DNA from 2 places in the Alteromonas sp. ABE4_545 genome. Region 1 is predicted to be linked to the other one. Evidence: predicted binding sites of a transcription regulator. Region 1 holds the regulator's gene; the other holds the start of a gene.
What was found. Region 1 encodes LexA, which represses DNA repair genes until DNA is damaged. Its sites were predicted from a motif close to TACTGTATNNNNATACAGTA; they were not measured.
Positions count from the first base shown of each region.

Region 2: uvrD (DNA helicase II) is a predicted target of LexA. The motif match lies at 9,265-9,284, and genes of this name have one in related genera.

Region 1 is NZ_JBSWYY010000003.1:15,054-25,955, reverse strand. It holds gene ACXAH6_RS03990 (hypothetical protein) at 1-36, opposite strand, end outside; gene ACXAH6_RS03985 (SURF1 family protein) at 33-740, opposite strand; gene ACXAH6_RS03980 (DUF2909 domain-containing protein) at 768-977, shown strand; gene ACXAH6_RS03975 (cytochrome c oxidase subunit 3) at 988-1,866, opposite strand; gene ACXAH6_RS03970 (cytochrome c oxidase assembly protein) at 1,878-2,468, opposite strand; gene ctaD (cytochrome c oxidase subunit I) at 2,479-4,086, opposite strand; gene coxB (cytochrome c oxidase subunit II) at 4,096-5,211, opposite strand; gene lexA (transcriptional repressor LexA) at 5,607-6,230, opposite strand; gene plsB (glycerol-3-phosphate 1-O-acyltransferase PlsB) at 6,428-8,881, shown strand; gene ACXAH6_RS03945 (MerC domain-containing protein) at 9,055-9,438, shown strand; gene ACXAH6_RS03940 (HAD family acid phosphatase) at 9,571-10,347, shown strand; gene ACXAH6_RS03935 (nucleotidyltransferase family protein) at 10,360-10,902, shown strand, end outside.
Region 2 is NZ_JBSWYY010000024.1:29,295-40,196, reverse strand. It holds gene ACXAH6_RS16735 (S1/P1 nuclease) at 1-605, shown strand, start outside; gene rraA (ribonuclease E activity regulator RraA) at 672-1,157, opposite strand; gene ACXAH6_RS16725 (phosphatase PAP2 family protein) at 1,380-1,898, shown strand; gene ACXAH6_RS16720 (MJ1255/VC2487 family glycosyltransferase) at 1,900-2,967, shown strand; gene lptM (LPS translocon maturation chaperone LptM) at 3,015-3,176, shown strand; gene lysA (diaminopimelate decarboxylase) at 3,176-4,426, shown strand; gene dapF (diaminopimelate epimerase) at 4,462-5,292, shown strand; gene ACXAH6_RS16700 (DUF484 family protein) at 5,289-5,990, shown strand; gene ACXAH6_RS16695 (tyrosine recombinase XerC) at 5,990-6,928, shown strand; gene ACXAH6_RS16690 (HAD-IA family hydrolase) at 6,950-7,669, shown strand; gene ACXAH6_RS16685 (GNAT family N-acetyltransferase) at 7,673-8,131, shown strand; gene cysE (serine O-acetyltransferase) at 8,229-9,068, opposite strand; gene uvrD (DNA helicase II) at 9,345-10,902, shown strand, end outside.

The sequences.
Region 1 (10,902 bases):
TAAACTGCGCTTTTTACTTAAGCGAGTGTGCATCATCGACTCCTTTTAAATAGTGCAATGGCCCCTATCACTAAAGCGGCTAGCGCTAAACCGAACCACTGAATGGCATAGCCCAAGTGTTTTTCGGGAGGCATAACAACCGCTTGCCAATGGGGCACCGACATGTTGTAAAGGGGCTCTGTGGTCACGAGAACAATGGGTAATAGAGTATGGGAAAGCAGTTCATTTAACTTTGCGAACTCAACTTGTTGAATGCGCATAGGAAAAGAAGCAACAGGTACAAACGGATCCGAAATAAACGGGTTTGCGCTCGGTTGGGTAATTACAGCCTGAACGCGTACCCGCTGCCGCTGGGTAAACGGCTCAGGTATTGCTGGTAATTCACTACGTAACTGTGGAGCGGGTAACCAGCCGACGTTCACCAATACGGTGTCTGCTTGGGTTTGCAATGGCATTAGTAAGTAATACCCCACCACACCGTCTTTCACCTGATTGTCTAGCAACAACGCGTGCATAGGGTCAAAGACCCCTGTTACCACAACTGGGATATCTCGCAGGTCGCCCGACATCGCCATTGCTGCCGCTAAGCTTAACGGCGCAACCTGTTGTTTTTCAGCTATGCTTGATAAACGCTGTTGCTTTTCGTCCATGCGGGTTAGTTGCCACATCGCCAAACTTAACATGATAAGCATGGCTAAAACCCAAACCCCAATGGCTATCAGCAACCGCAATGACATCATTGAAAACCCTAGACTCGGAGTAAGGCGATGTGGATAAAAATTGTCATTATGTTGATGCTCGCGTTTATGGTGTTTAACCTGTTTCGCGCCATGCGTACCATGATGCAAGGCGACACAAATGGTGAACCAATGAGCAAATTTATTGGCCGACGAGTACTCACCTCGGCCGCTATCGTCGCCTTGATTTTGATTGCTATAGCCTTTGGTTGGATCACACCAAACCCACGCCCTTATTGACATGCGTCACTCACAATACGTAAACAAAGAAATAAAGCATCACCCACACCACGTCGACAAAATGCCAATACCAACTGCCTGCTTGAAACGCAAAGTGGCTATCTGGAGAAAAATGCCCCTTCATTATGCGAGCAAACAAAACCATCAAGATAACCGTGCCAAGCGTTACATGAAGTCCGTGAAAGCCGGTCAGTAAAAAGAAGGTGTTGCCATAAATGCCACTTTGAAAAGTCAGCCCAAGATCGTCATAAGCGTGAATATATTCTTGTACTTGTAAGGCGAGGAATACACAGCCCAGCACAATTGTTAGTGCGAGCATACCTTTTAGCTGAGTACGCTTATTTTGCTCTAACCCCACGTGAGCGAAATGCAAGGTAATCGAAGACGCCAGTAAAATAAGGGTATTGATAGTCGGTAAGCCAGCCCAACTCATGGCTTGTGTTTCGGTTCCACCCGGTGTTTTTACTAGCGGCCAAACCGCTTCGAACCCAGACCACAACACTTCGTTGGTCATGGCATTATTACCTTCACCGCCTAACCAAGGCACTGCGATATTTCGGGCGTAGAATAGAGCGCCAAACAACCCGACAAAAAACATCACTTCAGAAAAGATAAACCAGCTCATGCCTTGTCGATAAGAACGGTCTAACTGCTTGCTGTACAAGCCAGCCATCGACTCATCAATTTGATTTTTAAACCACCCCGTCAACATAACGAGTAGAGCGATAACGCCAGAGAGTAAAATCCACTTTCCTGGCCCCTCGGCGTCTTTAGTACTTTCGATCACTACGTTACCTGCGCCCACCGCAATTAAAAACAGCGCAATCGCCCCGACTATTGGCCAAGGGCTTTGTGCTGGCACGTAGTATTTTTCATAGTGTTGTTGCATCGGATTCTCCTTTACTCTGTTTGCGCTATCGCTTCAGAGTTTAAGTAAGGATTAGTTTGTTCCCCGCCTTTGTCATCACCTGTCACATCAAAGAGGGTGTACTGCACAGTAAAGTACGTTATGTCTTTGGGAATTTGAGGATCGACATAAAATCGCATTGGCATTTCTGCTTCGGCGCCGGCGGATAAGGGCTGTTGGTTAAAGCAAAAACACTCGGTTTTATTCAAATACAGTGCTGCACGCCCTGGTGAGACAGACGGAATCGCTTGGGCCACCATCGCCTTATTTGATGGATTGCGTACATAAAACGTAACTTCGTTTAGCTGCCCCGGGTGCACCTTCACTTTTTGAGTTTGCGACGAAAAGGCCCACGGCATACCCGTATGAGTCCGAGTTAAAAATTCCACCGTCACAAAGCGGCTCTCGTCTAACATTACTGCGCTGTAGGTATTGGCTTGATTATCGGTTTTACCATTGATTCCGGTTAGGTCACAAAACACGTCATACAAGGGCACCAGCGCGAAACCAAAGCCAAACATACCAATCACAATAATGACCAGTTTTATCATCAAAGATCGGTGTATTGAGGCAGGCTGAGTCATCGCTAGTCACTCACTTTATTTCTGGTGGTGTATCAAACGAATGATAGGGAGCCGGAGACGGCAGGGCTTCCCATTCTAGCCCTTCAGCCCCTTCCCATACTCGTGCATCAACTGGCTCGCCAAGCTTGCGACACGCCTTGATCATTACTACCAAGAAGATCAGTTGTGACAACCCAAATGCAAAGCCACCTAAACTGATCCATTTGTTGAAATCAGCAAATTGCAAAGCATAGTCAGGAATGCGTCTGGGCATACCCGCCAACCCGACAAAATGCATAGGGAAAAACAGTACATTAACCGAAATTAGCGAGCACCAGAAATGCCACTTCGCCAAGGTGATATCGAACATGTGCCCAGTCCATTTAGGAAGCCAGTAATAGACCGCTGCCATAATGGAAAACACGGCACCAGTGACCAATACATAATGAAAATGGGCAACAACAAAGTAAGTATCATGGTATTGAAAGTCGACGGGAGTGATCGCTAACATCAAGCCAGACAGACCACCAATGGTAAACAACACCACAAAGGCAATGGCAAACATCATCGGAATTTCAAAGGTCATTGAGCCGCGCCACATAGTAGCAACCCAGTTAAACACTTTTACTCCGGTCGGTACTGAAATTAGCATAGTGGCAAACATAAAGAACATTTCCCACTGCACAGGCATGCCCGTTGTAAACATGTGGTGCGCCCACACAACAAAACTCAGCAAAGCAATAGAAGCCGTGGCATAGACCATAGACGAATAACCAAACAGTCTTTTGCGCGCAAACGTGGGGATAATCTGAGAAATAATTCCAAACGCGGGCAATATCATGATGTACACCTCTGGATGACCAAAGAACCAGAAAATGTGTTGGAACATAACAGGATCACCGCCCCCTGCGGCGTCGAAAAAACTCGTACCGAAATACTTGTCGGTGAGTACGGCTGTAACCGCAAACGCCAGCACAGGCATAACGGCAATCAGCAAAAACGCGGTAATTAACCATGCCCACACAAACAGAGGGAGTTTCATCCATGTCATACCAGGCGCACGCATGTTGAAGATGGTCACGACCACATTCATCGCGCCCATAATTGAAGAGATCCCCATAATATGCACAGAAAAAACAAACAGCGCGGTACTGTCGCTACTGTAAGTGGTGGAAAGTGGCGCATAAAAAGTCCAGCCAAATGCAGGGCCGCCACCTTCAACAAACAGTGATGATAATAAGATCAAAAACGCACCGGGTAAGATCCAAAAACTCCAGTTATTCATTCGAGGCAGAGCCATATCCGGAGCGCCTATCATCATAGGGATCAACCAGTTAGCCAACCCTGTAAACGCGGGCATCACAGCGCCAAATACCATAATCAGGCCATGCACCGTGGTCATTTGATTAAAGAAGTTAGGTTCGACAAGCTGTAAACCGGGCTGAAACAGTTCGGCACGGATCACCATAGCCATGGCACCACCGACTAAAAACATAATGAAGGCGAACCACAAATACAGAGTGCCAATATCTTTGTGATTGGTTGTGAGCACCCAACGCATAATGCCTTTAGGCGGACCATGATGATGAGCTTCGTGAGGTACTTGGCTGTCGGTATTGACGAGTTCAGAACTATTCATATTGGGCTCCTATTTACCGTTAGCCACATCATTAACGTCTTTGGGTTGCACTACATCGCCGGTATTGTTGCCCCATGCATTGCGCTCGTAAGTCACAACAGCAGCAATTTCTCGTAGTGACAGCATTTTTCCGAACGCTTGCATTGCAGTACCGGTTTTTCCGTTCAGTACAATATCGATATGCCCATATTGATCATGCTTCACCATTTCACTGCCCTTCAACGCCGGAAAGACGCCCGGTAATCCTTGGCCATTTGGCATATGGCAAGCCGCGCAGGTGGTGTCGTAAACGCGTTTCCCCTCTGTCATCAGTTCGTCCATCGACATACTCATGGCTAATAGTCGCTGCTCTTCTTCCTTTGCTTCCCGTTGACGGGTGGCTTCTGCGGTTAACCATGCTTGATAGTCGTCAGGGTGCTTGGCTATTACCACCACGGGCATAAAGCCGTGATCTTTGCCACACAGTTCTGCACATTGCCCGCGATAAATGCCTGGCTGATCAACTTTGGTCCACGCCTCATTGATAAAACCGGGGTTTGCGTCTTTTTTCACGGCAAAGTCAGGCACCCACCAACTGTGGATCACATCTTCAGAAGTAATTAAAAAACGTACTTTTTGGCCGGTAGGAATCACTAATGGGCGGTCGACTTCGAGCAGATAATTCGTGCCCTTGGTAAATTTGTTTTCGATTTGCTCGCGTTGTGTTGCGAGTAAGGAGTAAAATTCAACGTCATCGTCGAGGTATTGGTAATGCCATTTCCACTGCGAGCCTGTCACAAGCACGGTCATATCAGGCTCAGAAGCATCTTCCATCGCGATTAAGGTTTTGGCAGCAGGAATAGCCATACCAATGAGAATCAGAAAAGGAATGACCGTCCAAGCAATTTCCACTTTCACGCTCTCGTGAAAATTAGCGGGCTTAGCTCCTCGAGATTTGCGATGCAAATACATCGACACAAACATCACCCCAAAAACGATAAGGGCTATGGCTACGCAAATACCGAACATCAGCATGTGTAAATCATAAACCTGACCGCTGATCTCAGTAACGCCAGTGCGCAGGTTTACGTCAGACGACGCATTATTCGTGGTATCGGTTGATGCAAGTGCTTGCTGACACAGCATTAAGCTCAATACCACTATTGTCTTAACCAAACTACCCGCTACGCAAAGAGTACTCGTTTTCACTTAGCACCTCCATGATGGACAAGCTACCGGCGAACGTGTCTCCTTTCACCGTTGTGTCTCACCATTAACTTGCGCTCACGACTTCTCACATGTGAACTTTAGTTAAATTATTGTTTATTTTTTGTTAATTGAATTAAAGAATTGCGCAATAATTGGCCGATGTCTAGTTTTTCGGTCAATTTCTTTTCGCAGAAAAGCGATAGGTAAGGGAGGGGCAATACCAAGTATTGAATGACAAAAAAGGAGAAATTCGAGCTTGTTAATCAAACGACTAACAAGCCCTAAAAAATCACAAAAATATCAGCAGTGCGCGAATAAAAAGTAAAGGCTTACTACATCCAATCTGCGTTTCTAATTACGCCTACAGCAATACCTTCTATATGAAATGGCTGACTGGTTAAATCAACTCGAATAGGTGAAAAGTCTTCATTTTCGGCGTGCAATAACACCTCATGACCTTTCTTTTCTAGCCTTTTTACCGTTACATCGTCTTCAACCCGTGCCACAACAACTTGACCATTGTGTACATCAGTTGTGCGGTGCACCGCCAATAAGTCGCCATCCAGAATACCTATATCTTTCATACTTTCGCCGTTTACGCGAAGCAGGAAATCAGCTTGAGGATGAAACAAACTAGGGTCGACCTTGTAATGCGACTCTACATGCTGTTCAGCGAGTATTGGTTCACCCGCCGCAACACGCCCAATAAGCGGTAACCCCATCTCTTCTTCTTCATCATCAAGTGGAATATTCAATTTGATCCCGCGTGATGTGCCGGGCAGCATTTCGATCACCCCTTTACGGGCTAGCGCTTTCAAATGCTCTTCTGCTGCATTTGCAGAACGAAAGCCAAGCTCGCGCGCAATTTCTGCACGGGTGGGCGGCATACCCGTTTGTTGCATTGTCGACTTGATGAGGTCAAGCACTTCCTGTTGTCTTGGAGTTAGTGGACGCATAAACAGCCTGTTTTTCTATACAGTTACCTGTCAGTATATACACTATCGATAAAATGACAACGCTTAAATACCGTGGTTCTGCGTTGTATACCGGCTATTTCGTCTCGTCATTTAATCGATACATAACCTTGTGTCATACACACTGAATGGTTTCATGCTAAAATGCGCGCGTTATTAGTTCTACAGGAATCCAATACATGTCGTGGATGCGCAAAACGTTGCTGTCAGCGTTTCATTTCCCAGTAAAATGGCTGGTTCGCACCAAAAGTATTCCCGCAGATGTGGAGTCAGAATTGGGCATCGATAAAAACAAGCCCATCGTCTACTTGCTGCAATCTGACTCGGTGACTGACCAACTTGCCTTGCGCATGTCAGCAACGCAGTTAGGACTACCGAGCCCAACAGAATCTGTCACCCTAGCCGGAACAGAATATCCGCGTAGTTTATTTCTGCGCAGCACTCGCCCTTTGTTCCGTGCAAAAGGCGCCAAAACAGATTTAGAAGATCAGTTCACCGAATTACTTCACTTGCACAAAACACACAAAGAATTGGCCGTGCAAGTCGTCCCAGTATTTGTTTCCTGGGGACGCGCACCGGGCAAAGGGAAGCCAGGTTTTGGTGACCTAATTGCCGATCAAGCAACCCCAAGTTGGTTGCGCAAACTGTTTATTGTGATTTTTCTCGGTCGCGACAACTTTATCAGTTATAGCAAAGCCGTATCGGCCCGCGCCATGGCCGACAATGTTGACAGTGAAAAACACTCCGCTCATAAACTTATTCGTGTAGCAAGTACTCACTTTCATAGAAAGCGCCAAACACTGACTGGCCCTACGCTGCTTGATCGTCAAGAGCTGCACAATGCGGTACTGGGGGCGGATTCTGTCAAAAAAGCGATCGGCGAAGAGAGCAAGGGTAAAAAGCTATCTCATGATCAAGCCCGTGATCGCGCGGTGGAATACATCAACGAAATTGCAGCCGATTACCGCGAAGGTTTGATTCGCTTTGGCGAACGTTTATTGACGCGAATTTGGAATAAAATCTACAACGGCATAAGTGTTCAGCATGCTAACCGAATTCGCGAACTAGCCAATAACGGTCATGAAATCATTTATGTGCCCTGCCACCGCAGCCACATGGATTACCTGTTGCTCACCTATGTTATTTATCACGAAGGCATGGTAACGCCGCATATTGCAGCCGGTATCAACCTAAACTTTTGGCCAGTGGGCAAAGTATTTCGTCGTGGCGGTGCGTTTTTCTTGCGTCGTAGCTTTGCTGGCAACAAATTGTACACAGCGGTATTCCGCGAGTATTTAGAGCTGTTGTTCAACAAAGGTTACGCCGTTAAGTACTACCCCGAAGGAGGGCGCAGCCGAACAGGTCGATTACTTCCCCCTAAAACCGGCATGTTAGCCATGACATTACAAGCCGTCGCCAAAGGTGTAAACCGCCCTGTGAGTATCGTGCCTGTTTATATCGGTTACGAGAATGTCATGGAAGTCAAAAGCTACCTCAAAGAGCTAAAAGGCAGCTCGAAGAAAAAGGAATCAACCGGACAGGTCTTTTCAGCCATTCGCAAGTTGAAAAACTATGGTCACGGTTTTGTGAACTTTGGAGAGCCTTTATCGATCACTCAATTTCTCGATAAACAAGCCCCTGAATGGCGTGAAACCAATATGGCCAGCGATAAAAAGCCCGCTTGGTTAACCCCTACGGTTAATGAACTCGCCAATAATGTAATGGTTAGGATCAACAGCGCCGCCGCCATCAATGGCATGGCATTAGCATCGCTGTGCTTGTTATCGTCAAAAACTCATACCATGACCGAGCAGGAATTGCGTCAATCAATGGCCGACTATTTGCAAATGTTGCGAACCGCGCCATACAGCAAAGACGCCACCTTGCCAGAAGCCAATGCCGATACCCTGTTACAAGATACGCTAAAGCTGAACCGCTTTGATATTACCGAAGACGAATACGGCAGGCTGATCAGCTTGCAGAAAGGCGGGGCGGTATACATGACCTACTACCGCAACAATATTCTGCACATGTTTGCGTTGCCAGGACTTATTCAATCTATTGTGTTTGCTCATAATGGCGCACATAAAAATACAATTCTTCAACATGTCGCGGCTTTGTATCCTTTGCTACAGAAAGAGTGGTTCTTGCACATGACACAAGACGCAGCTCTGGCTTACACCGAAACCTTGTTAAATACCTTTGCACAACAAGGTATGCTCAAGGCACAGGACGATATGTACTTTATTCCTGAAGCCACCAGCCCGCAGTTCCATTCTGCGTGGCTATTAAGCCGTTGTATTCAAGAAACACTACAACGCTATGCTGTGGTGTTGACGGTATTGAAAAAAGAGCGTGAGATCAGTCGTGCGAGTTTAGAGCGCACCAGCCGGAACATTGCTGAACGGTTATCAACTTTGTACGGCATGAATTCTCCTGAGTTTTACGACAAAAATGTGCTGTCGAGCTTTATTGTCTCGCTAAAAGACAATCACTGGCTCGACTCAACGGCAGATGGCGGCTTGCGTTATTCAGAAGAAGCGTCGGCGTTACACAAAGATGTGATTGCCTTAGTGTGGCCAGAAATAGCCCAGCATCTGGAAAAGGCGATTCTCGAAGACGCATCTCATTAACCCCAGAAACGGCAATTCAACAATAGGGGCGGGTGTTTGCATTCGCCCCTGTTAGCCTTAATAAAACGTATTTTTTCACGCCCAATCCCAAGATAACAACGATCAGTGATACCTTTCTGCTCACCAACAATGTTATACTGTAACACTTACAAATTCATATTGAGGTACATACGTTGAGAGATATATGGGGAATGGTGCTGTCTGTACTTTGCCTTGTGCATTGTTTAGCTGTACCTGCAGTATTGATCGTGATGAACGGCAGCATTTACCTACATCAAGATCATGTTGATTGGACCCACTACATCTTAATTGTGCCTGTGGTACTACTCGGTTTATTTGCCTTCCCACAAAACTATCGGCGCACCGGTTCCAAGCGCGTATTGGTACTTGGTTTGCTGGGGTGTGTATGCTTGGCCGCGGGGTTAATCTTCCATCAGTTCGAAGTATTACTAACAATCCTTGGCTCTATTGGCATGTTTATCGCCCATCGACACGGTTATGTCACAGCCAAAGCACTGAAGCAGCAGCTAAACAAAGCCCAAATCCAAACAAATTAGACCAAATAGTCCAGTTTTTTTCATTAACTGTTTATTTTTATCTCAATTGTTGCCAATCTAACCGTGTTTATCCGTTAAGTTTCTTCAATCTCCGTAAAATAGACCATTAATTTGCCCACAGAGCGAACCATTATGACTCACATTGTAAAACGCACACTTCTTGTTGCTATCACCGCCACTCTTGCTTTTTCCGGCGCAGTATCGGCCAAACCGAATAAAGAACTGCCTCTTACTTCGGCAGTGAAATGGCAACGCATCAGTAAAGAATACAAATTGATCACGACGTCGCTTTATCACAATGCCGCCGACGCACTAACCAACCGCGAAATTAACGCTGAAAATTGGGTCGTGGTAATGGATGTAGACGAAACCTTACTAGACAACAGTGAATTTCAACGCCGCCTGGATACAAGCGGTGGTAAGTACACTTCTGAAGGTTGGGCAAACTGGGTGAAAGAAGAAAACGCAGATGCGGTACCCGGCGCGGTTACGTTCGTTAAAGCGTTTTTAGCCAAAGGCGGCAAATTAGCTGCGATCACAAACCGCCCACAAGCGCTTGATAGCCACACATGGGCAAACCTAAAAGCCGTCGGTTTTCCAGTAACCCAAGACAACACATGTTTAATGGGCAGAAGTAAGGAAGACAAAGCCGCCATTAATCACAACGACATTATTAACGATAAAGATCGTCGCCGCGCCATGATAGAAGCGGGTAAAGCGGAATGTTTTGAAGCGAACACACCCGTGCCAAGTGTATGGCGCAAACCTGCGGTCATTGAGATGCAAGTAGGCGACAACATTGAAGACGTGCGTTTTGTTACCCAAGAAGACGCCGACATTGAGGCATTATTGCCGCGTCAAGGCCACAACATCCTTATATTACCTAACCCTATGTATGGTTCTTGGTAATACTCCCGTCGTATGAGTGACAGACAAGCCACATTGCAACAGTGGCTACAGCAAGACAAGGCGCGCTGCGATATTGTTAACGCAGCGCGACAACTGCAATTACCAGACAGTTATCTTGCTGCTGGTTTTGTGCGAAATATGGCATGGGACAACCTACACGGTGTTGCTTCACCCACGCCGTTGAACGATGTAGATCTGATCTACTTCGACAACACCGATTTGTCTACCGAGACGGAAATCCAGATTGAATCTTCACTTTCCCACCTATTACCCGATGTGAATTGGGAAGTGCGCAATCAGGCACGTATGCACCTGAAATACCAAGATCCTCCCTATTCAAACAGCCTAGATGCAATGAGCTATTGGGTAGAACTAGAGACAGCCGTTGGGTTGCGGCTCCACGATCTCGTTTTTGCGAGCGTTTATGGCCTTGAGCGACTCTTTGCTCTCACGGTCACACCGAATAAACGTCGCCCATTGCACGTCTTTCAGCAGCGAATCAGCAAAAAAAATTGGCTGACATTGTGGCCAAAGCTAGCCGTAATCAACGACTCA
Region 2 (10,902 bases), on a different contig from region 1:
CATGGCCAGACGAAATGCGCTCTAACCCCAGCGAGTTTTGGCGTCGTACCGCAAGTCCTTGGCATTACGTCACTGTGCCAGAGCACAAACACTATGATGAAGTTGGTGCACCGGAAGAAGGTGATGCCTACACCGCGTTGGAAAACTTCACAAAAACGCTAAAAGACCCAAAATCTAGCCTCGAAGACAAACAAATGGCGCTGCGCTTTATCGTGCATATCATTGGTGATTTACACCAACCTTTACATGCGGGTAACGGCACAGATAAAGGCGGTAACGACGTGAAAGTACGCTTTTTCTGGCAAGACTCAAATTTACACCGCGTATGGGATTCACAATTGTTGGATCAACGCCAGTTGTCTTTTACTGAATGGACGAATTGGTTAGACGCAAAAATTTCAGAAGCCGACATTCAAGCATGGAATACGTTAGACGCCAAAGTGTGGATTGAAGAAAGCACTAAAATTCGCGATACCATTTACCCAGAAGACGCGAACAAAATGTCTTACGACTATCTGTACGACAACTTACCCATTGCGAAAAAGCGCCTACAACAAGCTGGCATTCGTATGGCGGCTTACCTCAACAACGTGTTTGCCAAATAACACACGCGCTAAGCCAAGTAAGCTTCAGGCACAGCGCCAAATCATTGTGAATTTGGCGCTGCCTATTTAATCAATATCTAGCGGCTCTGGTGAGAGCAGCACACCAGTAGTGTCTGCATAGAGGTGATCTTCAGGCAAGAAAGTCACGCCGCCAAAATTCACCGCCACATCCACGTCGCCAGTGCCTTCGCTGTCGGCATTCACTGGAATGGCATTAACGGCTAAAATACCCACATCAAAGTCGGCTAATGCGTCTACTTCACGTACACTGCCATAACACACTATGCCTTCCCATTCGTTGTCTTGGGCAAGTTGTGCAGACGCTGAATCAATGAGGGCGCGACGAACTGAGCCACCTCCGTCGATCAACAAGACTTTACCCGCTCCCGGTTCAGACAATACGCGGTCGATTAACCCTCGATCTTCGTAGCACTTGATCGTCGTAACTTCCCCACCGAAAGAATAACGCCCGCCAAAACTGGAAAATATGGGGTCAACCACGTCTACCGTGTCGGCGAATAAATCGCAAAGTTCAGAAGTGTTATAGTCCATCAGCTTGCCTTTTTAATGTGGATGCAACACAAATATTGTGTCTATCGGTTAGCATAGCACTATTTAGCTGCTTGGCTATGCCAGAAATCGCTATTTTCCCGTATTTTTCCGCTTAGTAACAAGCACTTCCCGCCTGTCATAAAGGTTTCTTATTTCTGTCACCTCAACTTCACAGACCCTGCCTAATCTGTACAATAAGCGTTCAATTAGGGTTATCCCATCGTGACACTCAAATCGATAACTAAATATGATGCCCATCTTTTTCAATGGTTGTATGGGTTAACAAGTCAGCGAGACTGCCGTGCAATCGTGTGGATGTCACGTACTGGCGACGGCTACCTGTATTTTATTATTGGCCTAGCACTATGGGCCTTTGAACCTGAATACGGTCAACTCTTTTTGTACACGGCTTTTATGGCGTACGGATTAGAACTGCCCATTTACGTGGTGCTGAAAAAGCTCTTCAAACGCCCTCGTCCCTGTGATTTTTTTACCCATTTCAGCGCGCATGTCACACCGTCAGACAAATTTAGCTTACCGTCCGGCCATACGGCTGCGGCATGGTTAATGGCGTCGATTGTGGCCCACTTTTACCCACCTTTTGCACTGCTTGCTTACGGTTGGGCCTGTTTAATCGGCCTCTCGCGGATTCTACTCGGGGTTCATTACCCCACAGATGTTATTGCAGGTATGTTATTGGGTATTCTAATTGCTTCTCTGAGTTTGTTTATACTGGTGTAAAATGAAGATACTTTACGGTGTGCAAGGGACCGGCAACGGTCACATTGCCCGTGCCCGCATTATGGCCGCCACAATGGCCAATCGCTCTGATATGTCTGTCGATTTTGTGTTTTCTGGTCGCGCTCCCGAAAAGTATTTTGACATGGAATGTTTTGGTAATTATCGAACCTTTGATGGATTGAGCTTTATTAGCCAAAAAGGGCGTGTCGACAAAGTACAAACCGTATTACAAGCCAAGCCACGGCAACTGATCAAAGATATAAAACACTTCGATGCCAGTGGCTACGATCTCCTGCTCAATGACTTTGAACCGGTGACGGCGTGGGCTGCAAAAAAACAAGGGATAAAGTCGATTTCGGTCAGTCATCAGGCGTCTTTCTCCCAACCTGTTCCCCGCGATGGAGAAACACTGGCCGACAGGCTAATCATGCGCTACTTTGCCCCAACAGACATTCAGTTAGGCGTACACTGGTTTCATTTTAACAGCCAAATACTGCCACCGTTTGTGGTAGACAAGCCAGTCTCTCACCCTAGCCATGCCCATGTACTGGTGTATCTCCCGTTTGAGGATATCAACGACATTCAACAAATGCTTGAACCATTAAGTGACCAAGTATTCTTGTGTTTTCACCCTGCGATAAGTGAACCTCTCGATTGCGGTCATATACATTGGCGCCCGACGTCAAAACAAAAATTCCAGCACGCGTTGCAGCATTGCACGGGGGTTATAGGAAACGGTGGGTTTGAGCTGTCTAGCGAGGCCATGCAGTTAGGCAAAAAGCTTCTGATAAAACCTCTGCACGGCCAATTTGAACAACTCTCGAATGTGTTGGTATTGAATCAACTGGGCCAATGCCAAACCCTATTCCAACTCGACACTGATATTGTAGAAGAATGGCTAGATGAACCCGCCAGCGAAGCAATTACCTACCCCGACGACCCAAGCCCCTTTCTCGACTGGATAGTGGCGGGCAAATGGGAACAAACCCACGCACTCTGCGAAGCAATGTGGAAGCAAGTAAAATTTGGTGATAAAACACGAGAACGCTTAATGTCGCTTGCAATTTAGCCTTGCAATGCGATGATAACGGCACATTTGTTATTTAGGGGTTAATTGTGTCGTTTAAGCGTCTTTTTTGCTGTGTGCTATGCACCTTATTTGTCACTGCTTGCGGGTATCGCGGTGCGCTGTACCTACCTGAAGAAAAAGCGCAAACCACACCTCCGTCTACCACACAACCTACGTCGGCCCCTGAAGAGTCTGGAGAACAACAGTAGTGGATCACTTCACTTATCAAGACAACGTATTACATGCCGAGTCAGTGCCAGTAGCTGATATTGCCAACACGCACCAAACACCGGTTTATATTTACTCTCGCGCTACTCTTGAGCGCCATTGGCGAGCTTTCGATGATGCACTAGGTAGTCACCCGCATCTTATTTGCTATGCAATTAAAGCCAACTCCAACTTAGGTGTGTTGAGTGTATTAGCCAAACTCGGTTCAGGTTTCGACATTGTTTCTGGCGGTGAACTGGCACGTGTAATCGAAGCTGGCGGCGACGCGAGTAAAGTTGTGTTTTCAGGTGTTGGTAAGAAAAAAGACGAAATTCGTTACGGCCTTGAGCAAGGTATTTTGTGTTTTAACGTTGAGTCTGAAGCCGAGCTCTATCGGATCAGTGAAGTGGCCGTTGAAATGGGTAAGTCGGCCCCTATTTCATTGCGTATTAACCCAGACGTTGACGCTAAGACCCACCCGTATATTTCAACTGGCCTTAAAGCTAATAAGTTTGGGATCGCCCGTGAAAAGGCCATTGAGACTTACGAACTAGCCGCTAGCCTTCCCGGCTTAGATGTAAAAGGTATGGACTGCCATATCGGCTCGCAACTCACAGAAATCGGCCCTTTCGTAGATGCATTAGACAGACTTTTGCTACTAATTGACGAACTCGCTACCAAAGGCATTCACATTTCTCACTTAGATGTGGGAGGTGGTTTAGGTGTGACCTATAACAACGAACAACCGCCGCACCCTAAAGCTTATGCCGAAGCCATCGCTGAAAAGATGGTGGGTCGTGAAAACTTGAAATTGATTATGGAACCTGGCCGAGCGATTGCGGCTAACGCAGGCATATTAGTCACCGAAGTTGAATTTTTAAAAGAAGGCGAAGAAAAGAATTTCGCGATTGTCGATGCGGCAATGAATGACCTGATTCGCCCTTCATTGTACTCAGCGTGGCAAAACATCATTCCCGTGGTACCAAATACAACCGCAACTGCGAAAGTGTATGACGTGGTAGGCCCAGTCTGTGAAACCGGTGATTTCTTAGGTAAAGACCGTGAATTAGCGATTGCTCCCGGTGATTTACTGGCAGTGCGCAGCGCCGGTGCTTATGGGTTTGTAATGGCTTCGAACTATAACAGCCGCTGCCGCCCCGCCGAAATCATGGTAGACGGCGACAAAGTAATTGTGGTCCGAGAGAGAGAAAATCAAAAAGATCTCTGGAAAGGTGAGCACAAACTTACGTAAACTAGCAGCAGTACAAATATTCAGTAGCACGGTTCATGGTAGTTCAATTTTCCAAAATGCACGGTCTTGGCAATGACTTTATGGTCATTGATAACGTTACGCAGAATGTCTTTTTTAGTAAGGAAAAGATACAGAAGCTTGCTGACCGTAATTTTGGTATTGGCTTCGACCAACTATTAATGGTCGAGCCGCCCTACGACCCCGACCAAGATTTTCATTATCGCATTTTCAACGCAGACGGGTCTGAAGTTGAACAATGCGGTAATGGCGCGCGCTGTTTTGCTCGTTTTGTAAAACTCAAAGGGCTAATCAACCGCAACAAAATCATGGTCAGCACAAAAGCGGGTCGCATGGTGCTATATCTGGAAAAAGATGGTCAGGTTACCGTGAACATGGGTGTGCCGGAGTTTGATCCAGCAAAAATTCCCTTAAAGGCGAACAAAGAAGAAAAAACCTACCTTGTTCGCGCGGATGAGCACACGTTATTTTGTGGCGCGGCCTCTATGGGTAACCCACATTGTGTTATTGAAGTCGACGACGTAGATACAGCCGACGTGGCCACCATAGGCCCATTGGTGGAGAAACACGAGCGTTTTCCAGAAGGTGTTAATGTAGGCTTTATGCAAAAGCTCGCAGACAACCATATCAAACTCAGAGTGTTTGAGCGTGGTTCAGGAGAAACCTTGGCCTGTGGCAGTGGCGCATGTGCAGCCGTAGCCGTTGGACACATTCAAGGGAAATTAGGGAAAGATGTACGGGTAGATTTGCCCGGTGGCAGTTTGCAAATTCGCTGGCAAGGTCCGGGCAACGCCCTCAAAATGACGGGGCCAGCAGAACACGTTTATGATGGACAAATAACGCTATGAGCGACACAGCAGGACATTCAAAAGCACCGATAGCACTGGACCCTCGATTTGACGACGGCACAGAATTAACCGATGCCGATATTCGTGCTTACTTGCTAAAGAACCCTGATTTTTTTGCTCGCCATCCTGAACTATCAGAGCAACTGTCTATTCCCCATGAACACAGAGGCAGCATTTCGCTGGTCGAACTACAAAGCGACCAGTTGCGTAAAAAAGTACGCCAGCTCAATTACAAATTGAACCAACTCATTGGTGTTGCGAAGCAAAATGAGCGTATTTATCGCGTATATGGTGATTTAAACCTACAACTGTTGCGCGCAACTTCAATGAATGATGTTCACAAACATCTCGAACATGCATTACTCGACCGACTTGGCTTATCAAGCTTGAGTTTACACATGTTTAAAGGGCCACACGCACTCCCTGAATTACAGCGTAGATTGTTGATGGAAAAGCGTTTTAAGCAGGACGATTATTTCTTTGGCCGCCTGTCACAGCATGAAAAACAAGTGGTGTTTGGTGATGGAGAAATTGCAGAATCTGCCGCTTTAATTTTACTCGGCGAAGGGCCTCATGTGGGTATTCTGGCAGTAGGCAGCGCGAGTGCGGGCCATTTCACACCAGATATGGACACCTTATTGCTCGACCAACTTAAACAGATACTGAGCAATATGCTTCCTCGGTTATTGCCGTACTAATGCCGAATCAGGCTGAAATACCCCCGCTCAGTGAACAATGTCAGCATTGGCTCGATAAATTCCTCCTTCACCTGCGCGTAGAGCGAGGCTTGTCGGAACACACCATTTTAAATTACAAACGGCAGTTAAGCGCTGTCGCTCATGATCTGTATTTAGAAGACTGGTCTTCAATTATGCCTGCCGACATAAAGCGCAGTATGAAAACGGCACGGGAAGCAGGTTTACAACCACGCAGTATTGCCTTGCGTTTATCCGCATTGCGAACATTTTGCCAATATCTCATCGAGCATCAGCAACTTTCAACCGATCCGGTTGATGGCATTCAAGCCCCAAAACAAGGTAAACCACTTCCCAAACAACTGTCTGTCGACGAAATGCAGCATTTGTTGTCACGCTCAGGCTCAGACGAAGAATACGCTGCCATGGCGTGTCGGGATCAGGCTATGTTTGAATTGATGTATGGTTGTGGCTTGCGTTTAAATGAACTCACCAGTTTAAACTTGGCTGACTATCAGCGCGACGGCACTTTACGAGTAACGGGTAAGGGAAACAAACAGCGCGTATTACCCATTGGCCGACAGGCACAACATGCTTTGAATGACTGGCTAAAAGTAAGACGAGACTATGCCAGTGAGTACGAAAGCGCTATTTTTGTGAGTAAGCGCAAAACCCGTATTTCAAATCGACAGGTCGCAAACCGCCTCAAGCATATGGCAGAACAACAAGCCGTGGGACAAAACGTAAACCCTCACAAGTTGCGCCATTCTTTCGCCACACACGTATTAGAATCTAGCGGCGACTTACGCGCCGTACAAGAGTTGTTAGGGCATGCCAATTTGTCTACAACACAAGTGTATACGCATTTGGATTTTCAGCATTTAGCCAAGGTATACGACTCAGCCCACCCAAGAGCTAAACGCAAGAAAAACCAAGAGTAAATATAAGAACAGGTATTCATAATGCAATTTTTTCGGGCGCTGCCACGACCACAGGCAATGACATTCGATCTCGACGATACCCTGTACAACAACGAGCCGGTTATTGCTCAAGCCAATACAGCTTTGTTAACGTTACTGGCACAAGACTACCCCCTTGCCCACGATACGTATATTTCGTCTTGGCGACAAATTCAGAAATCGTTGCTTCGCGCCAACCCAGCTTTGGCGTCAGACATGAGTGAACTCCGGCGACTGGGTTTACGCACCGTTTTGGCGGCCGAAAACTTGGCGCCAGTGGCACTGGAACAAGCAACAAACCGATGCTTTGAGCACTTCTATACAGCACGAAGTGACTTTAGCGTATCGCCCGAAATCTGTGACGTGCTCGATACTTTATCGCGCCGCATTCCATTGGTTGGTATTACCAACGGTAATGTAAATGCTGACGCCATTGGTATAGCACCGTACTTTACACACATTTTTCACGCCAGCCTCTCACGCCCGATGAAGCCTCATCGTCACATGTTTGATGAAGCCTCTGCACTACTCAACCTCAAACCTGGGCAAATACTACACGTTGGCGACAACCTTGAAAAAGACGTGTTAGGCGCACACAAAGCGGGCTTTCATACGGCTTGGTTTGCAATGAATCGCGCAATGGCGTTTAATCAGGAAACGGTACCTATTTTGCCTTCAGTAAAGCTATCGCGTTTTTCTGATCTGTTAACCTTAGTTGAGTGAACCGTGCAAATTCAGCGAGATGATTTACATAGCCCTGCAATTAAAGCGTTTTTACAAGCGCATTTAGATGATATGCATGCTACCTCGCCGCCTGAAAGTGTACATGCACTAGATTTAGACGGTTTGCGTCAGTCTAACATTCAGTTTTGGACATTAACGGATGGCACGGGGGCCATTTTAGCTTGTGGTGCATTAAAACAGCTAGACAACGAACACGCAGAAATTAAATCTATGCGTACCGATGCCAACGCGAGAGGACAAGGTATTGCCTCTATTATGTTGTCATTTATATTAGAGCAGGCGGAACTACAAGGAATAAAGCGGGTAAGTTTAGAAACAGGCTCAATGGCGTTTTTCTATCCCGCTCATGCGCTCTATCGAAAATTCGGTTTTGCCGAATGCGAGCCTTTCGCCAACTATCGGCACGACCCTCACAGTATTTGCATGACCAAAGTGCTGTAGCAAGCGCTGCCCCCGCTAGGAACACGTGCGCATGCAACAGTGATGAAGGGCTGAAGGTAAGACTTCTGGTTGGCGCTAACAGTGAAAATAGCCGGAACTATTCTGCTTCAATCGGGCCGTTATCTTCCAAGACATTTTGACGCATAGAGTCGCAAGGGCGCTTGCAAGTTGGTCGTCCCACCACTTTCGCGGGCACACCAACAACGGTTACATGAGGCGGCACATCATTTAGAACAACGCTGCCCGCACCGACTTTTGAGCCTTCGCCAATTTCAATATTGCCCAACACTTTCGCACCCGACCCAAGCATCACACCTTGGCGAATTTTAGGGTGGCGATCACCCGACTCATTCCCCGTCCCTCCTAAGGTGACGTTTTGCAGTACCGAGACATTGTCTTCGATAACAGCGGTTTCACCAACCACAATACCGGTTGCATGGTCAAACATAACGCCTTTACCAATACGTGCAGCAGGATGAATGTCGACCCCATACGCTTCTGAATTACGGCTTTGTAAAAACAGAGCGAGCTGATGACGGCCTTGCTGCCACAAATAATGAGCGAGGCGATGCACTTGAATAGATTGAAAGCCCTTAAAGTGAATCAACACTGTGAGGTAGTCTGTCACCGCGGGGTCTCGATTAACCACAGCTTTGATATCTTCAATCGCCGCTTCGGTTATCGCCGGTTCAAGCAAATAGGCTTCTTCAAAGACTTCTCGAATCGCTATTGCCGGCATCACATCGTCAGCCATCTTGTTAGATAGAATAAAACTTAACGACGCTTCAAAGTTGTGATGAGTGAGAATACAAGCATGAATAAAGCTCGCCAGTAGCGGTTCTTCTTCGATGATACGTCGAGATTCTTGCTTCAACGTGAGCCAAAAGTCGGCTGATTCAGTGATTGCTTGCATAACATTACTCGCTAAAGGGTTCATTTCGCCCACCTACAGGGGTAAGCACATGATTGGCGTATTTTGGCGAAATTCAAGTCAATGGCAATGAATTTCGTTAAATTACCCCACAGAACCGATAAAGTTAACAAAATATCGTCGCTAGCGCCTTGGTTAGCGTACCACTTGCGTTGTTGTTACCGCGATACCGTACTGGTATTTAACAAAGATTTACCGCAAATCCTGTATAAAAGCACAGCTTAATGGCATACTGCGCAGCCCAATGATAAGAATACGACAAAGAATCAGGTAAGACGTTTTATGGATGTATCACGACTCCTCAACGAGCTGAATGACAAGCAGCGCGAGGCAGTGGCAGCGCCACTCTCTAACATGCTCGTACTAGCAGGTGCAGGTAGTGGTAAAACACGGGTTTTGGTTCACCGTATTGCGTGGTTGATGGACGTCGAGAACATCGCCCCGTACAGTATTCTCGCCGTTACCTTTACCAACAAGGCGGCTCGGGAGATGAAAGGGCGTATCGAGTCCTTGATGGGGCGACCACTGAACACCATGTGGATCGGTACCTTCCACGGCTTAGCTCATCGCTTGTTGCGTAGCCATCATACCGAAGCGGGTTTACCTGAGAACTTCCAAATTCTTGATTCTGATGATCAATACCGTCTTATTCGTCGCATTCTCAAAGCGCTGAACCTCGACGAAAAACACTGGCCACCGCGTCAGATTCAATGGTACATCAACGGCAACAAAGACGAGGGTTTACGGCCTCAGCATATTGATACGCATCACGACCACACGCAGCAAAAAATGCGCGACATTTATGCGGCTTATCAAGATGCCTGCGATCGATCCGGCTTGGTCGACTTTGCCGAACTGCTTTTGCGAGCCCATGAACTTCTAGTTAAAAACCCTGAATTATTGGCCCATTATCAACGCCGTTTTCGCGCTATTCTGGTCGACGAATTCCAAGATACCAACAATATTCAATACGCTTGGTTGCGATTACTGTGTAATCAAGACAACAACATTATGATTGTAGGCGACGACGACCAGTCGATATACGGCTGGCGCGGTGCAAATGTTGAAAACATTCATCACTTTTTACGTGACTTTAAAGACGTCGACACTATTCGCTTAGAACAGAATTACCGGTCTACCAGCACCATTTTGAAAGCGTCGAACGCGGTGATCGACAACAACTCAGGCCGTCTTGGCAAAGAGTTGTGGACCGAGGGTGACAAAGGTGAGCCCATTTCACTGTACGCGGGCTTTAATGATTTAGACGAAGCCCGATTTATTGTCAGTCAAATCAAAGACTGGCATAACCAGGGTAACTTACTTCGAGAATGCGCTGTGCTGTATCGCAACAACGCCCAGTCTCGAGTATTGGAAGAAGCCCTACTGCATCAAGGTTTGTCTTACCGTATTTACGGTGGTCTGCGATTCTTCGAACGCCAAGAAATTAAAGACGCACTTGGCTATATGCGCATGGTCAATCACCCTCACGATGATGCCGCCTTTGAACGTGTGGTCAACACCCCAAGTCGCGGGTTGGGTGAACGAACCTTGGCAACGGTACGAGAGACAGCCCGAGCAAGAGAACTGTCGATGTGGCAAGCCAGCCAAACCTTGCTCGACGAAAAAGGTTTAAAGGGTCGTGCTGCCAGTGCCTTACAAGCGTTTGTCAGTATGATTTTAGATATGGAAGCAGCTGTCGCTCCCTTGCCGTTAGAAAAACAAGCCGACCATGCCATCAAGCAATCGGGGCTGTACGCGATGTACCAAGCAGAACGCGGCGAAAAAGCCCAAGCTCGACTGGAAAACTTGGAAGAATTGGTCACCGCTTGCAAACAATTTA